Labrys monachus: one gene and its partner. The protein of the gene in region 1 interacts with the protein of each later gene in a pairwise test. Links are inferred from orthologs where the notes say so. Each region holds a gene or a part of one and is shown in the gene's direction. Other genes may lie near its edges. The genes, in order: cheB and J3R73_RS16255.

The links.
Region 2: the proteins of cheB (region 1) and J3R73_RS16255 interact in binary tests that used the Escherichia coli proteins (3 or more experiments, as listed by UniProt). The link is inferred for Labrys monachus from one-to-one orthologs.

Annotation. Positions count from the first base shown.
Region 1 is NZ_JAUSVK010000001.1:5,799,742-5,811,681, reverse strand. The notes cover bases 5,552-8,551. They hold cheB (chemotaxis-specific protein-glutamate methyltransferase CheB), read left to right. Parts: upstream 5,552-6,502; coding sequence 6,503-7,600; downstream 7,601-8,551. Other genes in these bases: J3R73_RS26500 (CheR family methyltransferase), read left to right, coding at 8,245-8,551; J3R73_RS26505 (HEAT repeat domain-containing protein), read left to right, coding at 7,610-8,248; J3R73_RS26515 (chemotaxis protein CheW), read left to right, coding at 5,552-6,506. Outside these bases: J3R73_RS26535 (PfkB family carbohydrate kinase), read right to left, coding at 44-937; J3R73_RS26530 (hypothetical protein), read right to left, coding at 1,055-1,288; J3R73_RS26525 (acetate/propionate family kinase), read right to left, coding at 1,393-2,577; J3R73_RS26520 (methyl-accepting chemotaxis protein), read left to right, coding at 3,032-4,984; more of J3R73_RS26515, read left to right, coding at 4,977-5,551; more of J3R73_RS26500, read left to right, coding at 8,552-9,102; J3R73_RS26495 (response regulator), read left to right, coding at 9,099-9,488; J3R73_RS26490 (chemotaxis protein CheA), read left to right, coding at 9,485-11,659; J3R73_RS26485 (hypothetical protein), read left to right, coding at 11,656-11,901. UniProt on the Escherichia coli protein: Involved in chemotaxis. Part of a chemotaxis signal transduction system that modulates chemotaxis in response to various stimuli.
Region 2 is NZ_JAUSVK010000001.1:3,577,704-3,589,900, reverse strand. Bases 3,303-6,559 are described here. They hold J3R73_RS16255 (hybrid sensor histidine kinase/response regulator), read left to right. Parts: upstream 3,303-3,647; coding sequence 3,648-6,359; downstream 6,360-6,559. Other genes in these bases: J3R73_RS16250 (chemotaxis protein CheW), read left to right, coding at 6,356-6,559; J3R73_RS16260 (methyl-accepting chemotaxis protein), read left to right, coding at 3,303-3,520. Outside these bases: J3R73_RS16270 (HD-GYP domain-containing protein), read left to right, coding at 1-743; J3R73_RS16265 (hypothetical protein), read left to right, coding at 740-1,072; more of J3R73_RS16260, read left to right, coding at 1,499-3,302; more of J3R73_RS16250, read left to right, coding at 6,560-6,823; J3R73_RS31545 (bacteriohemerythrin), read left to right, coding at 8,381-8,806; J3R73_RS16240 (LysR family transcriptional regulator), read left to right, coding at 9,179-10,057; J3R73_RS16235 (helix-turn-helix domain-containing protein), read right to left, coding at 10,049-10,261; J3R73_RS16230 (DNA -binding domain-containing protein), read left to right, coding at 10,470-10,769; J3R73_RS16225 (conjugal transfer protein TraG), read left to right, coding at 10,887-12,197. UniProt on the Escherichia coli protein: Involved in the transmission of sensory signals from the chemoreceptors to the flagellar motors. CheA is autophosphorylated; it can transfer its phosphate group to either CheB or CheY.

The DNA of each region.
Region 1 (11,940 bases):
TCGCGTCCGGGATGACCGGCCGTTGCCGGGCGGGGGGGCGAGACTACCCCGCGCCGCGAAGGAAGCGGTCGACTTCCTCGCGCTCGGGGATGCCGAGGCGGCCGCCGAAGCGGGTGCATTTGATCGCCGCCGCGGCCGAGGCGAAGCGCACGGCTTCGGGCGCGCCCATGCCCTCGCCGAGAGCGAGCGCCAGCGCGCCGTGATAGGTGTCGCCGGCGGCGAGCGTGTCGACGACCTCGACCCGGAAGGCGGGGATGTGCTCGATGCGGCCGTCTGCCGTGAACCACGTTCCTCGCGGGCCATGCGTCACCGCCTGCCAATTGGGGGCGCCGGCTGCCAGTTCCGCCAGCGCCGCGGCCGGGTCCTCGCGCCCCGTCATCTCGCGCGCCGCCTGGTGCGAATAGGCGACATGCGTGGCCGCCTGGAGCAAAGCGGGGCTGTCGGGGGCGCTGTCGACGTCGAGCACGCCGGGGCATCCGGCCTGCCGGGCGAGGGCGAACAGGCGCAGCGCCGCCGCCTCCCAGCGGATGTCGCCCATCACGGCATCGGTGCCGTCCGGCAGCGCCTCGGGCAGCCATGCCGGCTCCTGCGGCAGGGCGTCGTCGGTATAGGTCACGATCAGGCGTTCGCCGGCGGCGTCGACGAAGATCGCCGAGAGCGGTGAGGTCAGGCCGGGAATGCGCCGGATGAGCGCGCAGTCCACGCCGAAGGCTTCGAGGCCCTCGACGATGTCGCGCCCGGTCGCATCGTCGCCGAGGCGCACCATCAGCACCGCCTCGCCGCCGAGCCGGGCCACCGCGACGGCGGCGTTGGCGGCGAGGCCGCCGCCGACCACCGTCAGGGCGTGGCTGCGATATTTCTCCGGACGGACGGGCATCTCCCGCACCGCGAAGATGAAATCCTGAACCGCCGTGCCCGCCAGACAGACCTTGGCCACGTCGCCCCCCCCCCCCCCCGGAATGGTCGATTTTCCGTCCGCCCCTCCCTATCGGCCGGAGCGTCCTGCATTCAAGCGCTTCGGCCGGCGCGAAGGCAAGGAGCCCGGCGCATCTTCCTACCTGTTTCCGACCGCGGACCGGGGCGAGTCGGCATTCCGGGTCTCCTCGGAAAAGGCCAGGGAAATATGGATGTCGAGCCGCTCCTTGACGGCGAGCGAGGCGGCCGCGAAGGCGGCTTCCAACGCCGCTTCCGGCATGTCGTAGGGGCCCGTCCTGTCGCCGTCATGGTCGATCATCCAGCCCTCCCGGCGGCTGACGATCCGGTATGACGCCTCTTTCGCCTTGTCCATTGCCGTCTCCTCGCTGATGTCGCCTGCAAGGAACGGACGATGGGAGCGGTGGTTCCTGCGCGAGGAAGGGGCTGTCCCCGCGGCAGGCATCCTTCCCGTCTCGCTTACCGCCCGAGGAGGACGTCGCGGGTGTGGCCGGCGATCACCGCCTCCTCGTCGGTCGGGATGATCAGCACCCGCACCGCGCTGTCCGCGGCGCCGATGTCGGGCGCCGCGGCGGCATTGGCGGCGGCGTCGATGGCGACGCCGAGCCAGCCCAGCCTTTCGCCGACGCGGGCGCGTATCTCGGCGGCGTGCTCGCCGATGCCGCCGGTGAAGACGAGGCATTCGAGGCCGCCGAGGGTGTTGGCCATCGCCGCCGTGTGCCGGGCGATGCTGAAGCAGAAGAGGTCGACCGCCTCGGCCGCTTCGGGGGCGTCGGATTTCAGCAGCGCCTGCATGTCGCCGCTCAGGCCGGAGACGCCGAGAAGGCCGGATTCCTTGTAGAGCAGGTGCTCGAGCGCCGCCACCGAGAGACCCTGCGCCTGCTGCAGATAGAGGAGGACGCCCGGATCGATGGCGCCGCAGCGTGTCGCCATCACCAGCCCGTCCAGGGCGGAGAAGCCCATGGTGGTGTCGGCGCTCCGGCCATGGCGCATGGCGCACAGGCTCGCGCCGCTGCCCAGATGCGCCACCACGGTGCGCCTGTCCGCCAGCGAAGGCGACAGGCCGGCGAGACGGCGCGCGACATATTCATAGGACAGGCCGTGGAAGCCGAAGCGGCGCAGGCCCTGCACCTCGTAGCGGCGCGGCAAGGCGAGCCGGCTGACCGGCGGCGCGAGATCGTGGTGGAAGGCGGTATCGAAGCAGGCGACCTGGGGCAGCTGCGGCCGCATCGCCCGCAGCGCCCGGATCGGCGCGAGGCTTCCCGGCTGGTGCAGCGGGGCGAGCGGCGTCAGCGCCTCCAGCGCCGCGAAGAGGGCATCGTCGATGCGGGCGGGCTCGACGTGGAGGCCGCCGCCATGCACGACCCGGTGGCCGACCCCCGCAAGGGCGCCGGCGCCGATATGTTCCTCGCTCCACGCCAGGAGATCGCTCACCAGCCCGTGGCCGTCCGGCTCGCCGGACGCCGCGTGGCGGTCCGCCAGCATGCCGCCGTCGGGGGCATGCGCCACCAGGCGCCGGGCCCCGTCGCGTTCCTCGGCCTTCCCCCTGGCGAGGAGGCCGGGCTCGTCGGCGCCCGACATCGCGAACAGCGCGAATTTCAGGCTGGAGGAGCCGGCATTGATCGCGAGGACGGCATCGGTCATGTCATGCTCCTGTCTGTGTTGGGCCCGTCAGGACGGGATGCTCGGCGACGGCGATCTGCCGATGGAAGATCATCGGTCGCACGCCAGTACCGGTCCATCGAGGCGAGGTGTCCGGCGTTCGCCGTGCCGCTTCTGCATCGTTTCTGCCTCGGAAGCTACCGTCGGCATCCAGGAACGTTCTGCAGTGGTTGATACGACGGCTAACTATGCGCCGCGCCTTCCGGATTATGCCCCGCCGCGACTGCCCCGACAACCGACCGTGCCGTGAATTGTTCGGGACGGGAGAATGAGCCGTCGACGGGTCTGCGAGCCTGGACGGCCGCCGTCGCGGGCGGATGGCCAGATTCGGGAGGATTGCGCGTTTGGGCCATGGCCGTAGCAGCCCCGACAGGGTAGAACTGACCTGTCGTTCCGTCAGGGACGTTCTCTGACCTTCGTGGATACCGGGCTTCCCATGACGCTGATCAAGACATCGAGGATCGGTCCTGCCGCCGGCCGGCACGATATGCCTGCCGGCCGCCGCAATGTCCGCAAGCCGCAGGGCGCCGCCGTCGCGGGCAATGCGAAGATATCCGAACGCCTCGCCGCCGCCACCCAGGAACTCGCCAGCGGGCTGTCCGAGGCGTCGGCTGCGGCCGAGGAGCTGTTCAGCTCGATCGCGCAGATCGCCGCTGGCGCGGCGGAGGCCTCCGCCGCCTCCCAGCAGCAGCTTTCGTCGCTCAAGGCGGTGACCGGCCATTTCACGGCCGCCAAATCGCAGGCCCAGTCCTTCCGCAGCCTCACCACCTCGCTCGAGCGGACGCTGATCGAGACCTCGGCGCAGACCATGACCTCGGTCCGCGCCATCGAGCGCAACGCGGAGCGCCAGATCGCCTCGGTCGAGGTGATCGCCGAGCTGGAGCGCCGCACCCAGGACGTGCGCGACGTCACCCAGATCGTCGGACGCATCTCCGACCAGACCAACCTGCTGGCGCTGAACGCGGCGATCGAGGCCGCGCGGGCCGGCGATCACGGCCGCGGCTTTGCCGTCGTGGCCGACGAGGTGCGGGCGCTGGCCGAAACGTCGGAGAAGGGGGCGACGGAGGTCCAGGCGCTGGCCGACGCCATCCAGTCGGAGGTGCGGTCGGTTGCCGAGGCGGTGAAGGCGGCCGCGGAAGCGGCGAAGGCCGAAGCCAGGACCGGCCGCATCGTCGGCGAGACGCTGGAGGCGATCGGCAGGGAGATGATCCAGCTGTCGGAAGGCAGCGAGACGACGCTGCTCGCCGCGCTCGAGGCGGAACGGGGAGTGGAAGAGGCGCGGCGAGGCGCCGAACAGGTGGCGAGCGCGGCCGAGGAACAGTCGGCGGCTGCGGGCGAGGCGCAGACGGCCACCGGGCAGCAGGTGCAGTCGGTCGAGCAGGGCAAGGTCGCCGCCGAGGCCCTCTCCGCCCTGGCGGAGGTCCTTCGCGACCGGGCGGACGACAGCCAGGCCGAGCAGATCGCCGCCATGGCCGAGGAATTGTCGGCCGCCATCCAGGAATTGAGCGGCACGGCGAGCCAGATTTCGACCGCGGTCGATCAGATCAGCCGGGGCGCGCAGCAGCAGGCCGCGGCGACGCACCAGACCTCGTCCGCGCTCGTCCAGATCGAGAACGGCGCCAAGGTCGCCCTGGCCAATGCCGGCCGCGCCGATGAGAGGGCGACGGCGATCGTGCTTTCCCTTTCGGATTGCCGTTCGTCCGTGCAGCGGCTGATCGAGGCGGTGCTTTCGATCACAAGCGCCACCCAGGACAATCTGGCGAGGATCCGGCGCATCGAGACAACCGGCCGCAGGATCGAGAAGAACATCGATGCGATCGCCCTGCTCGGCGTGCAGACGACCATGCTCGCCGTCAGCGGTTCGGTGGAGGCCGCGCGGTCGGGTCAGGCCGGCCGCGGCTTCGCGCTGGTCTCCAACGACATCCGCGCGCTTGCCAGGGAGGCCTCGGAGAGCATCGACCGCGTCAAGGACACCGTCCGCGGCATCCTCGACCAGATCAATTCGTTGCGCCGCGAACTGGAACAGGTCGTCGCCGCCTCGGAGGGCGAGCTCCAGAACAATCGCGCCACCGTCGTCGCCCTCGAAAAGGTCGACCGCGAGGTCGCCGCCCTGAGGGAGGCCAACCGCGCCATCCTGGAGGGCGGCGCGACCATCCGCGAGGTCGTCGAGGAGGCGGCTGCCGGTGCGCGCCAGATCGCGGCGGCGGCGGAGGAGGCCGGGTCGTCGGCACGCCAGGCCGCCGCGGCGACGGCGCAGCAGGCACAGGGCGCGGAGGATCTCGCCGCGGCGATCGAGGACATCGCCGCCCTGGCCGATGCGCTCAGGGGAGAGGGCGCGGCACAAGCGGGCCCCGACGAGCCGGGGCCGGCGGTGGCGGACAATGGCTGAGCCGGCGGCACTCGCCGAGGGTGAGGGGGAACCCCGGCGCTTCCTGACGTTCCGGAGCGAGCGCCGGCTCTATGCGCTGCCGGCCGAGGACGTGCTGGAAGTGATGCAGACGCCGGATGTCGCCCGCGTCCCCCGCGCACCCCCGTTCCTGCTCGGCATCGCTAATCTGCGCGGCATGGCGACCCCGCTGGCGAGCCTGAGCGGGCTGCTCGGCCGCCAGGTGCCGCCGCCCGCCTCTTCGTCGCGCGCGATCGTGCTGAACATCGGGCAACGGGTGGCGATCGTCGTCGACGGCCTGAGCGCGCTCGTCAGCATCGAACCGGACCAGCTCGAGAGCGCCGGCGCCGCGTGGGCGGGCGAGCGCGGCGAGGCCGTGAGCGGGGCCTTCCGCTGGAGCGGTCACGCCGATATCGTCAGGATCCTCGACATACGGGCATTGCTGGCCGCCGCTTTCGTGCGGCGGGCGGCCGCCGAGCGCCCGCGCGGCCGGCTTCATGCCGAACTCCCGGCCGCCCTCGCACCCGATGCCCCGTCCTGGACGCGCTATGTCGTCTTCGAGACGGGCGGGCAGGAATATGCGCTCGACGTCGCCGCCGTCCGCGAGATCGTTCCGGCGCCGGAAGTCCTGGCGGCCATGCCGGAGAGCGAGGACGTCGTCATGGGGCTGACGGCCTATCGGGGCGGTATCCTGCCCCTGCTGTCCATGGCGGGGCTGCTGGGATTTCGATCCGCGGCGCGGCCGGACGCCGGTTCCCGCATCCTGGTCGTCGGCATCAGGGGCACGCTGGCCGGCCTGGCGGTGGACAAAGCGCGCGCGATCCTCGACGCCGATCCGACTCTCGTCGAGCCGCTTCCCGCCATGCTCGCGGCGCGCTCGGGAGGCGAAACGCGCATCAAGGCGGTGTATCGGGACGAGGCCGGCACCAGGCTGGTGTCGATCGTCGCGGTCGACACGCTTTTCCGGGAGGACATCATGCAGCGTCTGTCCGCGCCGGGGCGCCCGGCGGCGCAGGGGGAGACCGGCGGCAGCGAGGCCTCGCCGGGGCAGAGCACGATTCTGGTGTTCCGGCTCGGGGACGAGGAATACGGCCTGCCCATCTCGTGCATCGAGGAAGTGGCGCCGGTTCCGACCCGGATCTCGCGGCTGCCGCGGGCGCCCGACTTCCTGGATGGGGTGACGAGCCATCGCGGCGAAGTGCTCCCCGTGATCGATCAGCGCCGGCGGTTCGACATGCCGGCCGGCGCATCGCTGCCGTCGCGCCGTCTCGTCGTCCTGCGCAGCGGCGGCCATCGCGCCGGCCTGATCGTGGACGGCGTGTCCGAAGTGCTCCGCACCAGCGAGGGGGCGATCCAGCCGCCCCCCGAGCTGACGGGCGAAGCGACGCGCTATGTCGAGGGCGTCGTCGATACGGGTGAACGGGGCCGTCTCGTGCTGCTGCTCAATCCGGCTGAATTGCTGAGCGTGAGCGAACGCAGCGAGCTCGACTCCTTCACCACCTCCCATCCCGCGCCGTTGCCTTGATTAAGGTCCTGGTCGTCGACGATTCCGCGCTGGTGCGCAAATTGCTCGGGCAGGCCTTCGCCGGCGAAGGGGATTTCGAGGTTGCCTTCGCCCGCGACGGCGTCGCGGCGCTCGCCGAACTCGCCCGCTTCAACCCCGACGTGGTCACGCTCGACGTCAACATGCCGCTCATGGACGGCCTGGCCTGCCTCGACCGCATCATGATCGAGCGTCCATGCCCGGTGGTCATGGTCTCTTCCGCGACGGGAGAGGGCGCCGAGGCGACGCTGGAAGCCTTGCGGCTCGGCGCCGTCGATTTCGTGGCCAAGCCGGACGGCGCGATGTCCCTGCAGATCGAGGCGTGGATCCCCACGCTCCTGCGGACGGTGAGGACCGCAGCGGGCGCCAAGCCCCGCCTCAGCCGGCGGCTGCGGGAGCGGGTGCGCCATCGCATGCGCGGGTCCGCTCCGGCGGGCCTCGCCCCGCCGGCGGCGCCCAGGCTCGCTGCCGAGGCCGCTCCGATCGAGGGGCTGGCTCATGGCCTGGTCCTGGTGGGGGCGTCGACCGGCGGCCCTCCCGCGCTGGAGACGCTGCTCCGGGCCCTGCCTTCCAGCTTTCCCTGGCCGATCCTCGTGGCGCAGCATATGCCGGTGGCCTTCACCGGCCCCTTCGCCAAGCGCCTCGACGGGCTGTGCGCCTTGTCCGTCGCCGAAGTGGGAGCGCCCGTGCGGTTGCGGCCCGGCGCCGTCCATATCGGCCGGGGCAATGCGGACCTCGTGGTGACGCGCCGGTCCGGCGAGCTCTTCGCGATGGCGGCGCCGGCCCAGCCCGGCTATCCCTGGCATCCGAGCGTCGATCGCCTCGTGCGCAGCGCTATGGAGCAGGCGCCGGCCTCCCGCCTGGTCGGCCTGCTCCTGACCGGCATGGGCACGGATGGCGCCGACGCGATGGCCGCGATGCGGCATGCCGGCGGACGGACGATCGCCGAAGCGGAGGAGACGGCGGTGGTCTGGGGCATGCCGGGGAGCCTGGCCCGCCTCGGCGGGGCAGACCGTATCCTGCCTTTGCCGCGGATCGCCGATTGCCTTATAAGATGGACGGCGAAGATGGATTGACGACCACGGATGCCGCTCGTTCGAAAACATGCGCCGGTCCGGACGGACGCCGAGGCCGGGGACCGTTCGCCGGTCCCGCACGCCGGCGCTGCGGACCTGCGCGTCCGACTCGTCGAAGGCACCCCCGAGGAGCGCTATGCGGCGGCGCGCCTGCTGGCGGCGATGCCCGAAGGCGCCGACATCCTCGGCCAGGCGCTGGCGCTGGAACCCGATGCGCGGGTGCGGGAGGCGATCTTCGCAGGTCTGGCACGCTCGAGCGATGCAGGGGCGGTGGACGTGCTGCTGCGCCAGCTGCATTCGGACGACGCCGGCCTGCGCGGCGGGGCGCTCGATGCCCTCCGCGCGATGCCGGGACGTTTGAGGCCTTATCTCGAGGCCCTCCTCTCCGATGGCGATTCCGACGTCAGGCTCCTCGCCTGCGATCTCCTGCGCGAGCAGCCGGACGACGTGGCGGCGGCCCTGCTGCCGCCGCTCCTCGATGCCGAGACCCATGCCAATGTCTGCGCGGCGGCGGTGGACGTCCTCGCCGAGGTCGGCGATGCCCGGTCCCTTCCCGCGCTGCAGCGCTGCGCGGCACGCTTTCCCCGCGAGGCCTTTCTCCAATTTGCCATCCGTGTGGCCGTCGGACGGATCGGCGGCCCGCCTTGAGCGACGAGGCGCGGGCGCAGGTCGTCACCGAGGAGGAGTTTGGTCGCCTGTCGGATTTCCTCTACCGCCGTACCGGGCTGGTCTTCGGGGCGGCCAAGCATTATTTCGTCGCGCGCAGGCTCGCCGAGAGGATGGCCGCGACGCGAACCGGAACGTTTGCCGGCTATTATGCGTTGCTGCGCCGCAATGCGGACGACGAAATCGAGCATCTGATCAACGCCTTCACCATCAACGAGACCTATTTCTATCGCGAGGATCATCAGCTTCGCTGCCTGACCGGAGACCTCCTGGCGGAGCGTGTCGCCGGCCGCCCGGCGGGCGGCGGCATCAGGATCTGGTCGGTGCCGTGCGCCACCGGGGAGGAGCCCTATTCGCTGGCGATGTGGCTGCTGGAGAACTGGCCGCCCGTCGATCGCTACGAAGTCGAGATCGTCGGCTCCGATATCGACACCGCAGCGCTCGACGCCGCCGAACAGGGCTATTTCGGCAAGCGCGCCCTCATGCGGCTTTCGGACGGGCTGGTGGAGAAATATTTCGTCGACAGGGGGAACGACAGCTGGCGCATCAGGGAGGAATTGCGCGAATCCGTGCATTTTTCGCGGGTGAACCTGATGGACGCGGGCGAAACCGCGGCGCAAGGTCGGTTCGACGTGATCTTCTGCCGGAACGTGCTGATCTACTTCGACGACATGTCGCGGCGCTTGGCGGCGGAAAATCTCTACGAATGCCTTTTGCCGGGCGGTTTCATTTGTCTGGGGCATGCGGAATCCATGAGTCGCATATCGCCGCTTTTCGAGGTCTGCCGCTATGCGGACGCCATCGTCTATCGACGCCCATGGGAGGACCGGCGATGACCCCGGACGGCAAGGCGCGCATCCTCGTCGTCGACGACGCCAGCCTGGTCCGCCTCTATTATCGCGACATCCTGGAGAAGGCTGGCTTTGCGGTCGACGAGGCGCTCAACGGCATCGAGGCCCTGGAGAGGCTTCTCCTCGATCCCGCCGATCTCGTCATCGTCGACGTCAACATGCCGCGGATGGACGGGCTGAGCTTCCTGCGCGCTTTGCGCGAGCGGGACCTGCCCCTCGCCTCCACGCCCGCCTTGGTGACGAGCACGGAAGCGGCGCCGCAGGACGCGGCGGCGGCCAGCGCCGCCGGGGCCAATTTCTACCTGGTCAAGCCCGTCACTCCCGAGGTCCTGGCGCGCCATGCGGCCCTGCTCTGCGGTGTGGCGACGTGAACGAGTTCATCGAGCAATTCCTGATCGAGAGCCGGGAACTGGTCGAGCAGGCGACCAACGATCTCCTGTCCCTGGAGGCCGATCCGCAGGACAGGGCTTCGGTCGACCGGCTCTTTCGCGCCCTCCACACGCTCAAGGGCGCCGCCGGTATCGTCGATTTCGACGCGATGGCGGCGTTGATGCATGCCACGGAGGACGCGCTCTCCGAGGCGCGCTCGGGGCGCCGCGCCATCAGCCCGGCGCTTGTGACGCAGGGCCTCGCCAGTCTCGATCAGGTCAGCACCTGGCTGGACACCATGCAGGCCACCGGCGTTGTTCCCGCCGATGCCGGCAGGGCGGCCGAGGCGGTGGCGGCGTCTTTCGAGCCCGCGCCGGCCTCGGCGGCCGAGGACGCTTCCGAAGGCTGGGCGAGCGCGCTGCGCAGGCGCCACGGCGCGCAGGCCGGGACGGCGCGCGTGGCGATCCGCTACAGGCCCGCATCCGACTGCTTCTTCCACGGCGAGGATCCGCTCGAGCTTTTTTCGGCCTGCCCCGGCCTCCTCGCCGTCGATCTCGTGCCGCTCGGCACCGTGCCGGCGGCGGACGCGCTCAATCCCTATGACTGCCTGTTCGGCGTCCTCGCTTTGTCGGGCGCACCGCTCGCGGAGGTCGAGGCATGGCTGGCGCCTCTGGGTCCCCGGGCCGAGGCGGTGCCGCTCGCCGGGGAGGCTCCGGACCTGCCGGCGGAAGCCCGCGACATGATCGAGGCGCAGATCCGGCTTCTCGGGGAGGCGGGTGCGCGGCCTTCGCCGGGGCGGGCGGCCTCGGCGGCGCGGTCGGCGGCCAATATCCTGCGCTCGCTCGGCCGGGCGGCGGACGGGGAAGCCGTCGATCGCGTCCTGGCGGATACGGGTGAGCTCGCCCTGCCGGCGGCGCTCGCCGCAGCCCTCCGGCGTCTCCTCGGCACGGACGGGCCGGGCGCGCCGGCAGCGGACGGCCCCGGGCCGGACCCCGCCGCGGCGGCACCGGGCGCCGTCCGCGTGGAGTTCGACCGCATCGAAGCCCTGATCAAGCTCGCCTCGCAGCTGACCGTGGTGAAGAATGCGCTCGGGCACTCCACGGAACGGGCGGCCGAGACGACGATGAGCGACCTGCTCCCGCGCCTCAAGGAGCAGCATGCCGCGCTCGACCGCCTCGTCAGGGAATTGCAGCGCGCCGTGCTGGACATCAGGGTCTTCCCCTTCCGGCATGTCTTCCAGCGCTTTCCCCGCCTGGTGCGGGAGATGGCGACCAGCGTCGGCAAATCGGCGCGCCTCGTCGTCGCGGGCGAGACGACGGAAGCGGACAGGGCCATCGTCGAGGGCCTGTTCGAGCCGCTCCTGCACGTGCTGCGCAACGCGGTGGACCATGGCGTCGAGACCGCGGTCATCCGTGCCGCCGCGGGCAAGCCGCCGACGGCGCTCATCCATCTGCGCGCCATGCGGAGCACCGACCGCATCCTCGTCGAGGTGGAGGACGACGGCAGCGGCATCGACGTCGAAAGGGTGCGGCGGGCCGCGGTCGAACGCGGCATCGTCGACGGACGATCTGCCGAAGGCATGGCGCGGGAAGCCCTGGTCGATCTCATTTTTGCGCCGGGCTTTTCCACCGCGCCGCGGGCGACGGCGCTGTCCGGGCGCGGCGTCGGCATGGATGTGGTCCGTGCGGCCGTGGAGCGCATGAACGGGCGCGTCGGGGTGGAGAGCGCGGACGGGAAGGGAACGCTCATCCGCTTCGACCTTCCCTTCACGGTGATGCTGATGCGGGTCATCACCGTGGAAGCGGGCGGGCAGGCCTTCGGCATTCCGGTCGAGGCGGTGGTCGAGACCGTCAGCATGCCGCGCTCCCGCATTTCCGCCATCGGCCGGGCGCGGGCCTTCGTTCACCGCGACCGGACCATCCCGCTCGTGTGGATGAGCGAGATGCTGGGAGAGCGGGCGGCGGCCCGGGAGGAGGGCGAGGCCCGCATCGTGATCCTCTCCGCCGGCGGCGAGTCGGGCGGGCTCGAAGTCGACCGGTTCGGAACGAAGATGGACGTCATGCTCAACCCTCTCGAAGGCGTGCTGGCCGGGGCGCCGGGCATTTCCGGCACCACGCTCTTGGGCGATGGACGCGTCCTCATCGTGCTCGACCCTCTGGAGCTGATCCGATGAGCGTGCGCCTGCGCGACGAGGGGACCGTCGAGCTCGCCGGCCGCTGCCCCGCCGACGACGCCGAGCCGCTGCTGCGCCTCCTGCTGTCGGAGCCCGGCGCGCAGGTCGACTGGCGGACATGCGACCATCTCCACATGGCGCTCGTGCAGCTTCTCTTCATCTTCCGCCCCCCGCTCGTCGGGCCGCCGCGCGGCGATTTCCTGCGCCGCCATGTCGATCCCCTGCTGCGGCGCGCCTCCTGACAAATGCAAATGCGGCCTTTCGCCCATGGTGCGAAAATG
Region 2 (12,197 bases), 2.2 Mb from region 1 along the record:
CGGATGTCGTGACGGCCATCGCGGGGGCTGCCGATGCCCTCGATCAGGTCTTCTCGGCCTGCGTTGCGGGGGCCTCGATCGACGCGGCGGTGCTGCGCAGAGCCGCCACTCTGGTCTCACCAGTAGTTCGGGAGGCAGGTCTCGGCACGTGGCTTGATCTCGTCCGCCGCCATCACACCGGCACCTACCTGCACATTCTCCAGGTCATGGGTATCTCCGTCCTCCTCGGACAGAGGCTTTCTCTCGGTGCCACCGAGATCGACCGATTGGCGCTCAGCGCACTGCTCCATGACACGGGGAAATGCTGGACCCCGGAAGCCATCCTCGACAAGCCGGGTAAGTTGACGGAAGCCGAGTTCACCATCATGCGCCGACACAGCTACGATGGCTGGGCGGCGCTGCGGGCGACGGACCTCAATCTCGACGAGGACGTCTACGACGCTGTGCTCCACCACCATGAGCATCTCGATGGCAGTGGCTATCCCGACAGCCTCGTCGGCGCGACGATCCGCCCGCTCACCCGGATCTTGACGGTGTGCGACATCTTCGGCGCCCTCATCGAAAGGCGCGCCTACCGTCCGCCACTTCCCCCACTTGAGGCCCTGACAATCCTCGAAGCAATGGCGCTCGCCGGAAAGGTCGATGGGACACTCGTCGGCGCCCTGTTCCGGCTCGCCATCTCCCGAGAAAGCCGACTGCGGCAGTCCACGTCACTCAACGGAATTGGAGTGATCGACAAATGACCGTTTCAATCTATCCCCTCACACATGCAAAGGCCGTGCGGCTCATGACCAAAATGGATCATGAACTCAAGTCTTATGTGAAAGCGTTCATCGTTGAACTCGATCTATTGATCAAGAATGGCGACAACGATGTGCTGATACCTATTGCAGAACGACTACTCAATGAGATCGGGGACATGATGAAGTCGCCGATCACGACAGAGACGGGGATCACTGCCCGTAATGCTGTCTGGGAAACCTGCTGCGACATCCTGCGCACGCAACAAGACTCGATTTCCTGCGGGACAAGGCCATCACCCGAAGTTCGGGCGTCATCGTTTCGGCAGTGAAGGATGCCATCGGGGCTCGGGTCACGCAGAAGTGCCTCTGTCGACGACAGCAAGGTTCGGAATTAAGTCTATGCGAGATGGCAGACGGATGTATTTTTAATACCCATCTTAACGCCAGCTTATATGTGATATTAATGAAATATAAATATGTGATTATATGTATACAATTTTATTGTAATTTACATATTGCGAAAATATACGAAAATTATTGTTAGTTTACATATTTTTAACTATGATTTTACTATAATTAAACAAATTTATATCAAATATCTCATCGCTTAATACCCATTCGGATCGGGCCTTGTGCCGCTATCCGGATGCTGCTGACCGACTCTTGCGTGAATTCACCATCAGCCTTCGAACACTAGGAGAGTAACTATGTCGTGGATAACCAATCTCGGGTCTGGGCTATCGGTCAAGGTCAGGATGACCGCGCTGGCGGCCATTCCCACCCTGGGTCTCCTGGGGATGTCGTGGCAAGTGGTCGATACCAGGTGGGACCTCGCCAGCGAGATGACCGAAGTGGCGGATATGACCTCACTCACCTCCGACGTCGTCGACTATGTGCACGCTCTGCAGAAGGAGGCCGGCGCTTCGGCGTCTTTCGTTTCATCCAAGGGAGGAGACGGTCAGACCGATCTCGATCGGCTGCGTCGCACCTCCGACGAGGCGCGGGCGAAGGTAGAGGCCGTGCTGAAGACCTTCGATCTGAAGGCGGTGTCGAACGAACTGGATACGGTGTTGCAAGACGGGTTGCGCAAATCCGCCGGCGCCGATGCCGTCCGCAACGGCGTCAGCCGGCGGACGATCTCGGCTGACGACATGAACAACTACTACACCGCCTCCATCGTCCGCCTTCTCGACGTCAGCCTCTATGCCGCGAAAACTATCTCTCATGCCGAGGTGGCGCGTTTGATGAACGTCTATGCCTATACGCTGCAGGCCGAGGAGGCCTCGAGTGCCGCCCGTGCCAATGCGGCGGTCGGATTGAGCGCCGGGCGTTTCGACACCGCGCTCTATGCCAAGGTCATGGCCTTCGTCGCCAAGCAGGAAGCCTTCATGTCGACGCTCGAGCTCAATGCCAATCGGAGCGAGCTCGACGTTCTGCATGCGACCTACGCCGGTACCCCGATCGACGAGACCGCCCGCTATCTGAATGTCGTTCGAGACGCCGGACCCAACGCCGGGATCACCAACCTCGATGCCGCCGGTTGGCTGCGCGTCAATGCCGACCGCCTCGCTTTGTTCGGCAAGGTGGAAGGGGTCTTCCACGACAATCTCTTGACGACTGCGGCTCGGGTGCGCAGCGACGCCCAGGCCGGACTGGTACTCTCTGCGACGGTGGCCGGTGGCCTTGCGCTCGTCACGCTCTTTCTCGCCTTCGTCGTGACGTCCGGCATCACCGTTCCAATTCGCAAACTGTCCGACGTGATGCACGACCTCGCCGAAGGGCGGCTGGCGACCGAGGTGGAGGGGGCCGATCGCGGCGACGAGATCGGCGCTATGGCCAAGACCGTCCTGGTGTTCCGTGACCGCCTCCAGGAAAACGAGGCGATGCGCGAACGCCAGGCGAATATCGAGCGGGAGAATGCCGCCCGCATTCTGACGGAGCGCAATGCCATCGCCGATCAGTTCCAGGCCAAGATGGGGGTGCTGGCCGATCACTTCGCCAAATCGTCGAACGAGGTGGCTGAAGCTGCCCGCAACATGTCGGCGACGGCCGAGGAGACCTCGCGCCAGGCGCAGGCCGTTGCCAGTGGGGCGGAGGAAGCCACCAACAACGTCCAGACGGTCGCGGCCGGTGCCGAAGAACTCTCCGCCTCCATTCGCGAAATCAACCGCCAGGTGGCCAAGTCGGCGACCATCGCCGGGGAGGCCGCTGAAGAGGCCACGCGCTCGGAGGGCAACGTTCGCGCGCTCAACGAAGCCTCGGCGACGATCGGCGACGTCGTCGGCCTGATCAAGGACATCGCGAGCCAGACCAATCTGCTCGCGCTCAACGCCACGATCGAGGCGGCGCGCGCCGGCGAAGCCGGCCGCGGCTTCGCGGTCGTCGCCTCCGAAGTCAAGCAACTCGCGGCCCAAACGGCCAAGGCGACCGATGAGATCGCCGCCAAGATCGGGGAGATCCAGGCGGCGACGGACGAAACCGTCGGCTCGATCGGGCGCATCGTTGCCACGATCAAGACGATCCGCGAGGTGACCTCCTCGATCGCGGGCGCGGTCGAAGAGCAGGGGGCTGCCACCAACGAGATCGCCGCCAATACCCAGAGGGCGGCTCGTGGGAACCAGGACGTGACCGGCAACATCACCGGCGTCGGTCAAGCGGCGGAGATGACGGGGGCTGCCTCCACTCACCTCATGAGCCTCTCCGGCAACCTCCAGACCCAGTCCGGCGAACTCCAGCGCGAAGTCGCGGAATTCGTGCGCGGGCTGCGGGCCGGGTAACAGCGAGCGGCGGCGGCTCAAGACGACGAGCCGAAGAATGCCTCGGCCCTGCGGCGGAAGCGACCACCGCAGGGTCCCTCTCCTCCCTCGCGACGCCCGCGTCGACAACCGGATCAAGGCAAGAGCCATGGACGATCTGCTTCGTGAATTCCTGACGGAAACCAGCGAGAGCCTCGATGTCGTCGACGTCGAGTTGGTGAAGTTCGAGCAAGACCCCAACAACGAGAAGATCCTCGGCAACATCTTCCGTCTGGTCCACACAATCAAGGGTACCTGCGGTTTTCTCGGGCTGCCCCGTCTTGAGGCGATTGCCCACGCGGCGGAAACCCTGATGGGCCGGTTCCGCGACGGCGTGCCAGTGACTGAGGCCGCCGTGACGCTGGTCCTTCAGTCGATCGACCGGATCAAGCAGATCATCGCCGATCTCGAGGCGAACGAGCAAGAGCCGGCCGGTGAAGATCACGATCTGGTCGGCGAACTCGAACGCATGTCGCAAGAGGGTCAGCCGCTGGTCGTCTCCGAAGGACCGAGGTGTACCGAAGGCACGCTGGTGCCCCAAGTTCTCGAACGCCAGTTGCGACTGGGCGAGGTCTCGCTCGATGAGTTGGAGCGCGCCTTTCGAGAGGCGACCTCCGAGACGCAGACTGCGGCGAACACGGCGGCTGCGACACTGGAACCCGAGCCGGCACCGGTGGCGGCGATCCGTCCGACGACACGCGCGCGCACCAAGACCGAGGCCAGGGACGCGGAAAAGGACGGCGAGGGCAAGGGCAGCGTGTCGTCGCAGTCGATCCGCGTCTCGGTCGACACGCTCGAACACCTGATGACCATGGTTTCGGAGCTGGTGCTGACCCGCAATCAGCTCCTGGAGATCGTCCGCCGTCACGAGGACAGCGAATTCAAGGTGCCGCTGCAGCGCCTGTCGAACGTCACCGCCGAGCTGCAGGAAGGCGTCATGAAGACGCGGATGCAGCCGATCGGCAACGCCTGGCAGAAGCTGCCACGCATCGTGCGCGACCTCGCCAACGAGCTCGGTAAGCACATCGACCTGGAGATGGTCGGTCAGGACACTGAACTCGACCGGCAGGTGCTGGAGCTGATCAAGGATCCGCTCACCCACATGGTGAGGAACTCCGCCGACCATGGGCTCGAGATGCCAGAGGTGCGCAAAGCAGCCGGCAAGTCGGAGAAGGGCACGATCAGGCTCTCCGCCTATCACGAGGGCGGCCACATCATCATCGAGATCGCCGACGATGGTCGCGGCCTCGACCTCGAGCGGATCAAGCAGAAGATCGTCGACACCGGCTTGGCGGCCGAGTTCGAACTCGAGAAAATGTCGGATGCGCAGATCTTCAAATACGTCTTCGCGCCCGGCTTCTCGACGGCGCAGAAGGTCACCAACGTCTCGGGCCGCGGTGTCGGTCTGGACGTAGTCAAGACCAACATCGACGCCATCGGCGGCACGGTCGATCTGAAGAGCGTCGCCGGTCAGGGCACGACCTTCGCCATCAAGATCCCGTTGACGCTGGCGATCGTCTCGACCCTGATCGTCGAGACGGCCGGAGACCGCTTCGCCATCCCGCAGTTGTCGGTGGTGGAACTGGTCCGTGCCCAACAGAACTCCGAGCATCGGATCGAGCGCATCCGCGACACGCCGGTTCTGCGCCTCAGAAACAAGCTGTTGCCGCTGGTTCATCTCGCCAAGCTCCTCGATATCACCACCATCGGTGGCGAGGCCGAAGTGCCGGTGTCGGAGGAAGACGGCTTCATCGTGGTGATGCAGGTCGGTCCGCAGACCTTCGGCGTGGTGGTCGACGCGGTGTTCCACACGGAAGAAATCGTCGTCAAGCCGATGTCGACCATGCTGCGCCACATCGGCATGTTCTCCGGCAACACCATTCTCGGCGACGGTTCGGTGATCATGATCGTCGACCCGAACGGTCTCGCCCAGGCGATCGGGCCGAGCCAGGAGACGCCGGTGACCGACAAGGTAGGGCACGAGGAGGATCGTTCGCGCGACGAGGCGCAGCTGATCTCCCTTCTGCTGTTCCGGGCCGGCGATGCACATCCCAAGGCGGTGCCGCTGTCGCTGGTCACCCGTCTCGAGGAGTTCTCGGTCGACAAGGTCGAGCGCTCCAACGACCGCGATCTCGTCCAGTACCGGGGGACGCTGATGCCGCTCGTCTATTTCGACGAATTTGCCCAGAGGAAAACCGAGGGCGGTCTGCCGATGCTGGTGTTTACGGACGGCGGTCGTTCGATGGGCCTGGTGGTCGACGAGATCCTCGACATCGTCGAAGATCGCCTGGACATCCAGATCGGCTCGGAGCGTCCTGGGATCCTCGGCTCGGCGGTGATCAAGGGACGGGCGACCGAGGTCGTCGACGTCGGTCATTTCCTGCCGCAGGCCTTCGAGGACTGGTTCCGCCGCAAGGAGGTCTCGACCGATCAGGTCCCCCGCTCGCTTCTGTTCGTCGACGACGCGCCGTTCTTCCGCAACATGCTGGGTCCGGTGCTCAAGGCCGCCGGCTACCGCGTGACGGTGTGCGCTTCGGCCACTGAAGGTCTCCAGCTTCTCGGCAGCGGCCGCCGCTTCGACGTCATCGTCTCCGACATCGAGATGCCCGAGATGAACGGCTACGAGTTTGCCGAAAGCATCAAGCGAGACCCACGGCTGCACCACACTCCCGTTCTGGCGCTGTCGTCGATCTGCACGCCGGCCTCGATCGAACGTGGTCGGCAGGCGGGCTTCGACGACTACGTCGCCAAGTTCGACCGGCCCGGTCTGATCGCGGCGCTGAAGGAAATGACGAACTACGACATGGGAGTTGCGGCATGAGCGACGCGATCAACAACCACAGCGAGAGCATCCAGTACGCCACCGTGATGATTGGCGGTCAGGTGTTCGGCCTGCCGGTCTCCCGTGTCCACGATGTGTTCATGCCGCAGTCGATCACCCGGGTGCCGCGGTCGCGGCCGGAGATCGCCGGTGTGCTCAACCTGCGCGGTCGCATCGTCACGGCGATTGACATGCGTCGGAGGTTGGATCTTCCCTCCCGCGACGACGGCGGCACAGCGATGGCGGTCGGCATCGAAAGCAAGGGCGAGAGCTACGGCCTGCTCATCGACACAGTCGGGGAAGTGCTCGATCTACTGGGAAGCGGTCGCGAACCGAACCCGGTCAATCTCGATCCGCGTTGGACCGCAGTTTCCAGCGGGGTCCATCGGCTCGACGGACGACTGATGGTCATCCTCGACGTCGAACGCGTTCTCGCCGGGATGTTCGAAGCAATAGCCGCTTGAGCCGGCGATTTCCGGCAAACGGCGAGATCGAACCTATAGAAAGAAACCGTCATGCATCTCTTCAGCACGAACAGAGAACGCATCGCCAAACTCGAGGCGCTCGACCGATCGCAGGCCGTAATCGAGTTCGACATGGCCGGCAAGGTGATCACCGCCAACGAGAACTTCCTCGCCGTGCTCGGTTACGACCTCGGCGAGATCGTCGGCCGCCACCACTCGATGTTCGTCGACCCGAAGGAGCGCGACGGCGCCGACTATCGCGTCTTCTGGGACAATCTGCGCCGCAGCAGATTCCAGGCCGGTGAATTCCACCGCATCGGCAAGGGTGGCAAGGACGTCTGGATCCAGGCCTCCTACAATCCGCTGCTCGACCGCTCGGGACGGCCGTTCAAGGTGGTCAAATTCGCCGCCGACACGACCGCCGAGAAGCTCAGGAACGCCGAATTCCAGGGCCGGATCGCCGCCATCGACAAGGCGCAAGCGGTGATCTCCTTCGAACTCGACGGCACCGTCATCGACGCCAACCAGAACTTCCTCGACGCACTCGGCTACCGGCTCGACGAGATCAAGGGCCGCCATCATTCGGTGTTCGTCGAGCCGGCCCATCGCGACAGCGCCGAATACCGCGCCTTCTGGGAAGCGCTGCGCGCAGGCCGCTTCCAGGCGGCCGAATACAAGCGGATCGGCAAGGGCGGACGGGTGGTCTGGATCCAGGCCTCCTACAATCCGATCTTCGATCTCACTGGGCGTCCCTTCAAGGTGGTCAAGTTCGCCACCGACATGACCGAGCAGGTCGAGGAACGGGCGCGGCGGGCGGAGGTCCAGAAGGGTATCGACGGCGATCTCGGCGCCATCGCCGAGGCGATCGCCACGACGACGCAGCAGGCCGAAGCGGCGGCGGCGGCCTCGGCGCAGACCTCGTCCAACGTCCAAGCGGTCGCCGCTGGTTCGGAGGAGCTCGCCCAGTCCGTCGGCGAGATCAGCCGCCAGGTGGCCCAGGCGCTCAAGATCGCCAAAGGCGCGGTCGCCGAGGCCGGGCGCACCAACACCACGGCCAACACCCTGCTCGTGGGAACCCAGACCATCGGCAAGGTGGTCGATCTCATCAATTCGATCGCCGCCCAGACCAATCTTCTGGCGTTGAACGCTACGATCGAAGCGGCGCGCGCCGGCGAGGCGGGCAAGGGTTTCGCCGTCGTCGCCTCCGAGGTCAAGCAACTCGCCGCCCAGACGGCCAGAGCCACCGACGAGATCGCCGCCGAGATCGGTCGGGTCCAGGGCAACACCCGTGAGGTGGTGGAGGCAATCGCCTCGATCTCGTCGACCATTACCCGGATCAACGAGATCTCGTCCGATATCGCCACCGCCGTCGAGCAGCAGGCGGCGGTGACGCAGGACATGTCGGCAAACATGAACACTGCCGCCCAGGGCGTCGAAGCGATCGCCTCCGGCGTCAGGGAAATCGCCGGCTGGACGCAGCTCATCGGCGGTTCGGCCCGCAAGATCAAGGATGCTTCCCTCAGCATCGTTGCGCCGAAAGGCGCGTCGAGCGTCGGAATGGAGAAAGCAGGATCATCCCTGATGACCTGGAGCGACGGCCTGAGTGTCGGCGTCACTGCACTCGACACCGAGCATCAGAGGCTCATCGAAATGGTCAATCAACTCTGGGACGGCATGCAGTCCGGCGCCGGCAACGCCGCTGTCGGCCAGGTGCTCGATGGGCTGATCGCCTACACGGCATCGCATTTCAAGCACGAGGAAGAGCTCTTCGCCAAGACCGGCTATCCCGCCACGGCCGGTCACAAACAGGAGCATGACGAACTGACGCGCCAAGTGCTCGATGTGCAGGCCAAATACAAGTCCGGCGTCTACAGTGTTCTGTCACTGGAGGTTCTGACCTTCCTCAAGAAATGGCTGGTCAATCACATCCAGGGCAGCGACCAGCGCTACGGATCCCATCTCAACGCAATGGGCATCAGGTGAAACCGTTTCGGCCGGCGATGCTTGCAGATTCCCGAATCGGATGGTGACGTCTGAGCTCTCGGCATGAGTGAAGCGACCGCCACCCGGTTCGAAGCCCGCCTCGCACTGGCCTTCGGGTTCTGCCCCGCGTCATTCCGCGCGCCCTCCTTCATTTCGGAAAGCAGTCGTCATCATGAGCGCCCATCAAAATTTTCTGGAGATTCACGACATCTCGTTTTTCCTGATTATTAGACTACGTCCTGACGCATTGCGTCCCGGCACCACGTTTTAGTGGGAGCAAGGGCATTGACGCGATCCTTGCGCTTGCGCAAACGCCATCGCTGCGACACTGATCCACTCGGCTCAACCTCGTTGAACGGTTGGATTCCGTTGGTGTCCCTCCGATATGCGTTGGCCGTTGCTGAACATTTGAACTTCCGCCATGCCGCCAATCGGCTGGGCGTAAGCCAATCCTGCGTCAGCACCCGGATCAAGACATTGGAACAGGATCTCAATATCCTGCTGTTCGAGAGGCGTCATCGCGGGGTTCGGTTGACCGAGGCCGGACGCTGCTTCATCGCGGAGGTCGCGACAGGCATCGAGCATCTCGATCATGCCATCAACACCGCCGGAGCGCTTTCGACAGGCGCAGTCGGGCGTCTTCATATCGGTCTGCATTCTTCGATCGCCGCGGGATTTCTCGCCGACCTCCGCCGCCGGTTTCGGAACGAGCACCCGAATGTCGAACTGATGATCACCGAAGGGCGGTCCGCCGACACGATCCGACAGGTCCGGGAAGGCTCGCTCGACATCGCCTTCGTCATGGGAGCGGTAGACGCCCCCGATTGCCATTCCTGCCTGGTCTGGAGCGAGCCTTTTGTCATTGCCGTGCCAGTCCATCATCCATTGGGGGCCGCCGAGAGTTTTGGATGGCTCGATCTGGCGCCGGAAACCTTCCTCGTCCGGCAGAGTGGTGCTGGTCCGCAATTGCTAAACCATATCACCCGTCGGATCGTCGAGCGGGACCGGACACCCAACATCCGGCGCTGCGATGTCGGTCGCGACACGCTGATGCACATGGCCGCCGATGGCGAAGGGGTGACCCTCACCACCGAGGCAGCGGCACATGTGCCGTTTCCCGGCATCATATTCCGGCAGATCACCGACGAGACGGAACGCGCTCAATTCAGCGCAGTGTGGTCGCCGCACAACCGCAGCCCGGCGCTGAAGAACCTGCTCGACCTCGCGGCTGCGACGGGCCGGTCAGCCTGATTTCGTAACCAGTTCGGCCGGTTCGATCCCCAGGGCATCGGCGATCTGGCCGAGAACGGTGACGCTGGCCGACACATCGGCGCGCTCGATCGCCCCGATATAGCGCGCGCTCAGGTCCGCGCGATCCGCCAGCTCTTCCTGCGTCAGTTGTTTGTCATGACGTATCCGACGCAGATTGATCGCCATGACCTCCTTGAGATCCATGACGAGAGCGGAGCCTGAATCGGAATTATCGTTCCAGGAACGATGATTCCGATTCGTCGCGCGTTGTGATATTCATCCAACCGCTTCGGCTTGCTGCGGCAGCGCAATGCTTGGCGAAACTGAATAGCCACACGCCGCTGTCTCACAAGCGAAGCAAAAAATGAGGTAATCATCACTCCGAGCCGCGGTACCGGAAGGAGGCCGTGAGATGCGCGTCAAACCCGAACTCGATCCCGATGTTGACGATCTGGCTCCCATGGAGCCGGATGTGACCCGCTATGACGAGGCGCATTTCGTCACCTATCTGCGCCTGCTCGACGCCGAGACCGATGGGGCCGACTGGACGGAGGTGGCGCGGATCGTGCTGCATCGCGATCCCGTCGCGGAAACCGCCCGAACCCGCACATGCTGGGAAAGCCACCTCGCCCGCGCCCGGTGGATGACCAAGATCGGCTACAGGCGCATTCTGGAACAGGCAGTTGAGGAAGCCCGCAACACGCGGCACTGACCCATCCGATTTCTACGCCATGGTATCCGGCGGCACGCCCTCTGTTCTTTTCTATTGCCTATCGCAAAACCGTCTATTCTCTGATCGGCTCCATCTCTTTTGCCGATCGGAGCCTCTATGTCGGGAAGTCGTGTCCTTTGGGGACAAGTTGCCATCGTCCTGTTGATCGTGCTCACTGCGATCTGGGGCGCGACCGAATGGACGGCGTGGCGGCTCGGGTTCCAAGTGCAGTTGGGTGTGCCGTGGTTCGAGCTTGGTGGCTGGCCGGTCTACTACCCGCCCATCTTCTTCTGGTGGTGGTACGCCTACGACGCCTATGCGCCTGCGATCTTCATCGAAGGGGCGCTCATCGCCGTGTCCGGCGGTTTCCTCTCCATCGCCGTCGCCATCACCCTGTCAATCATCCGGGCGCGCGAGGCGAAGAACGTCGCCACCTACGGCTCGGCACGCTGGGCCTCGTCCGAGGAGGTGAAGGCGGCCGGACTGCTTGACCCGGACGGCGTGGTGCTCGGCAGGCTCGATCGCGACTATCTCCGTCACGACGGCCCGGAGCATGTGCTGTGCTTCGCGCCGACCCGCTCCGGTAAGGGCGTCGGGCTTGTGGTGCCGACGCTGCTGACCTGGCCCGGCAGCGTCATTGTCCACGACATCAAGGGCGAGAACTGGGGGCTGACAGCGGGTTTCCGCGCCAGACACGGTCGCGTGCTGCTGTTCGATCCGACCGATGCGAAATCCTCCGCCTACAATCCGCTGCTGGAGGTCCGGCGCGGCGATTGGGAGGTGCGCGACGTCCAGAACATCGCCGACATCCTGGTCGATCCCGAGGGCGCGCTCGACAAGCGCAATCATTGGGAAAAGACCAGCCATTCGCTACTGGTCGGCGTGATCCTACACGTCCTCTATGCCGAGCCGGACAAGACGCTGGCCGGCGTCGCCAACTTCCTCTCCGATCCGAAACGCCCCATGGAGGCGACGCTGCGCGCCATGATGTCCACGTCGCATCTGGGCGAGGCCGGCGTCCATCCCGTCATCGCCTCGTCGGCGCGCGAGCTGCTCAACAAATCCGACAACGAGCGATCGGGCGTGCTGTCCACGGCTATGTCGTTTCTCGGCCTCTATCGCGATCCCGTGGTGGCGAAGGTGACGGCGCGCTGCGACTGGCGCATCGCCGATCTCGTCGCTGGCAAGCGGCCCGTCAGCCTCTATCTCGTCGTGCCGCCGTCAGACATCGCCCGCACCAAGCCGCTCATCCGCCTGATCCTCAATCAGGTCGGACGGCGGCTGACCGAGGAGCTGAACGCCGCCAACCGCCACCGCCTGCTGTTGATGCTCGACGAGTTTCCGGCGCTGGGCCGGCTCGACTTCTTCGAGTCCGCCCTAGCCTTCATGGCGGGCTACGGTATCAAGAGTTTCCTGATAGCACAGAGC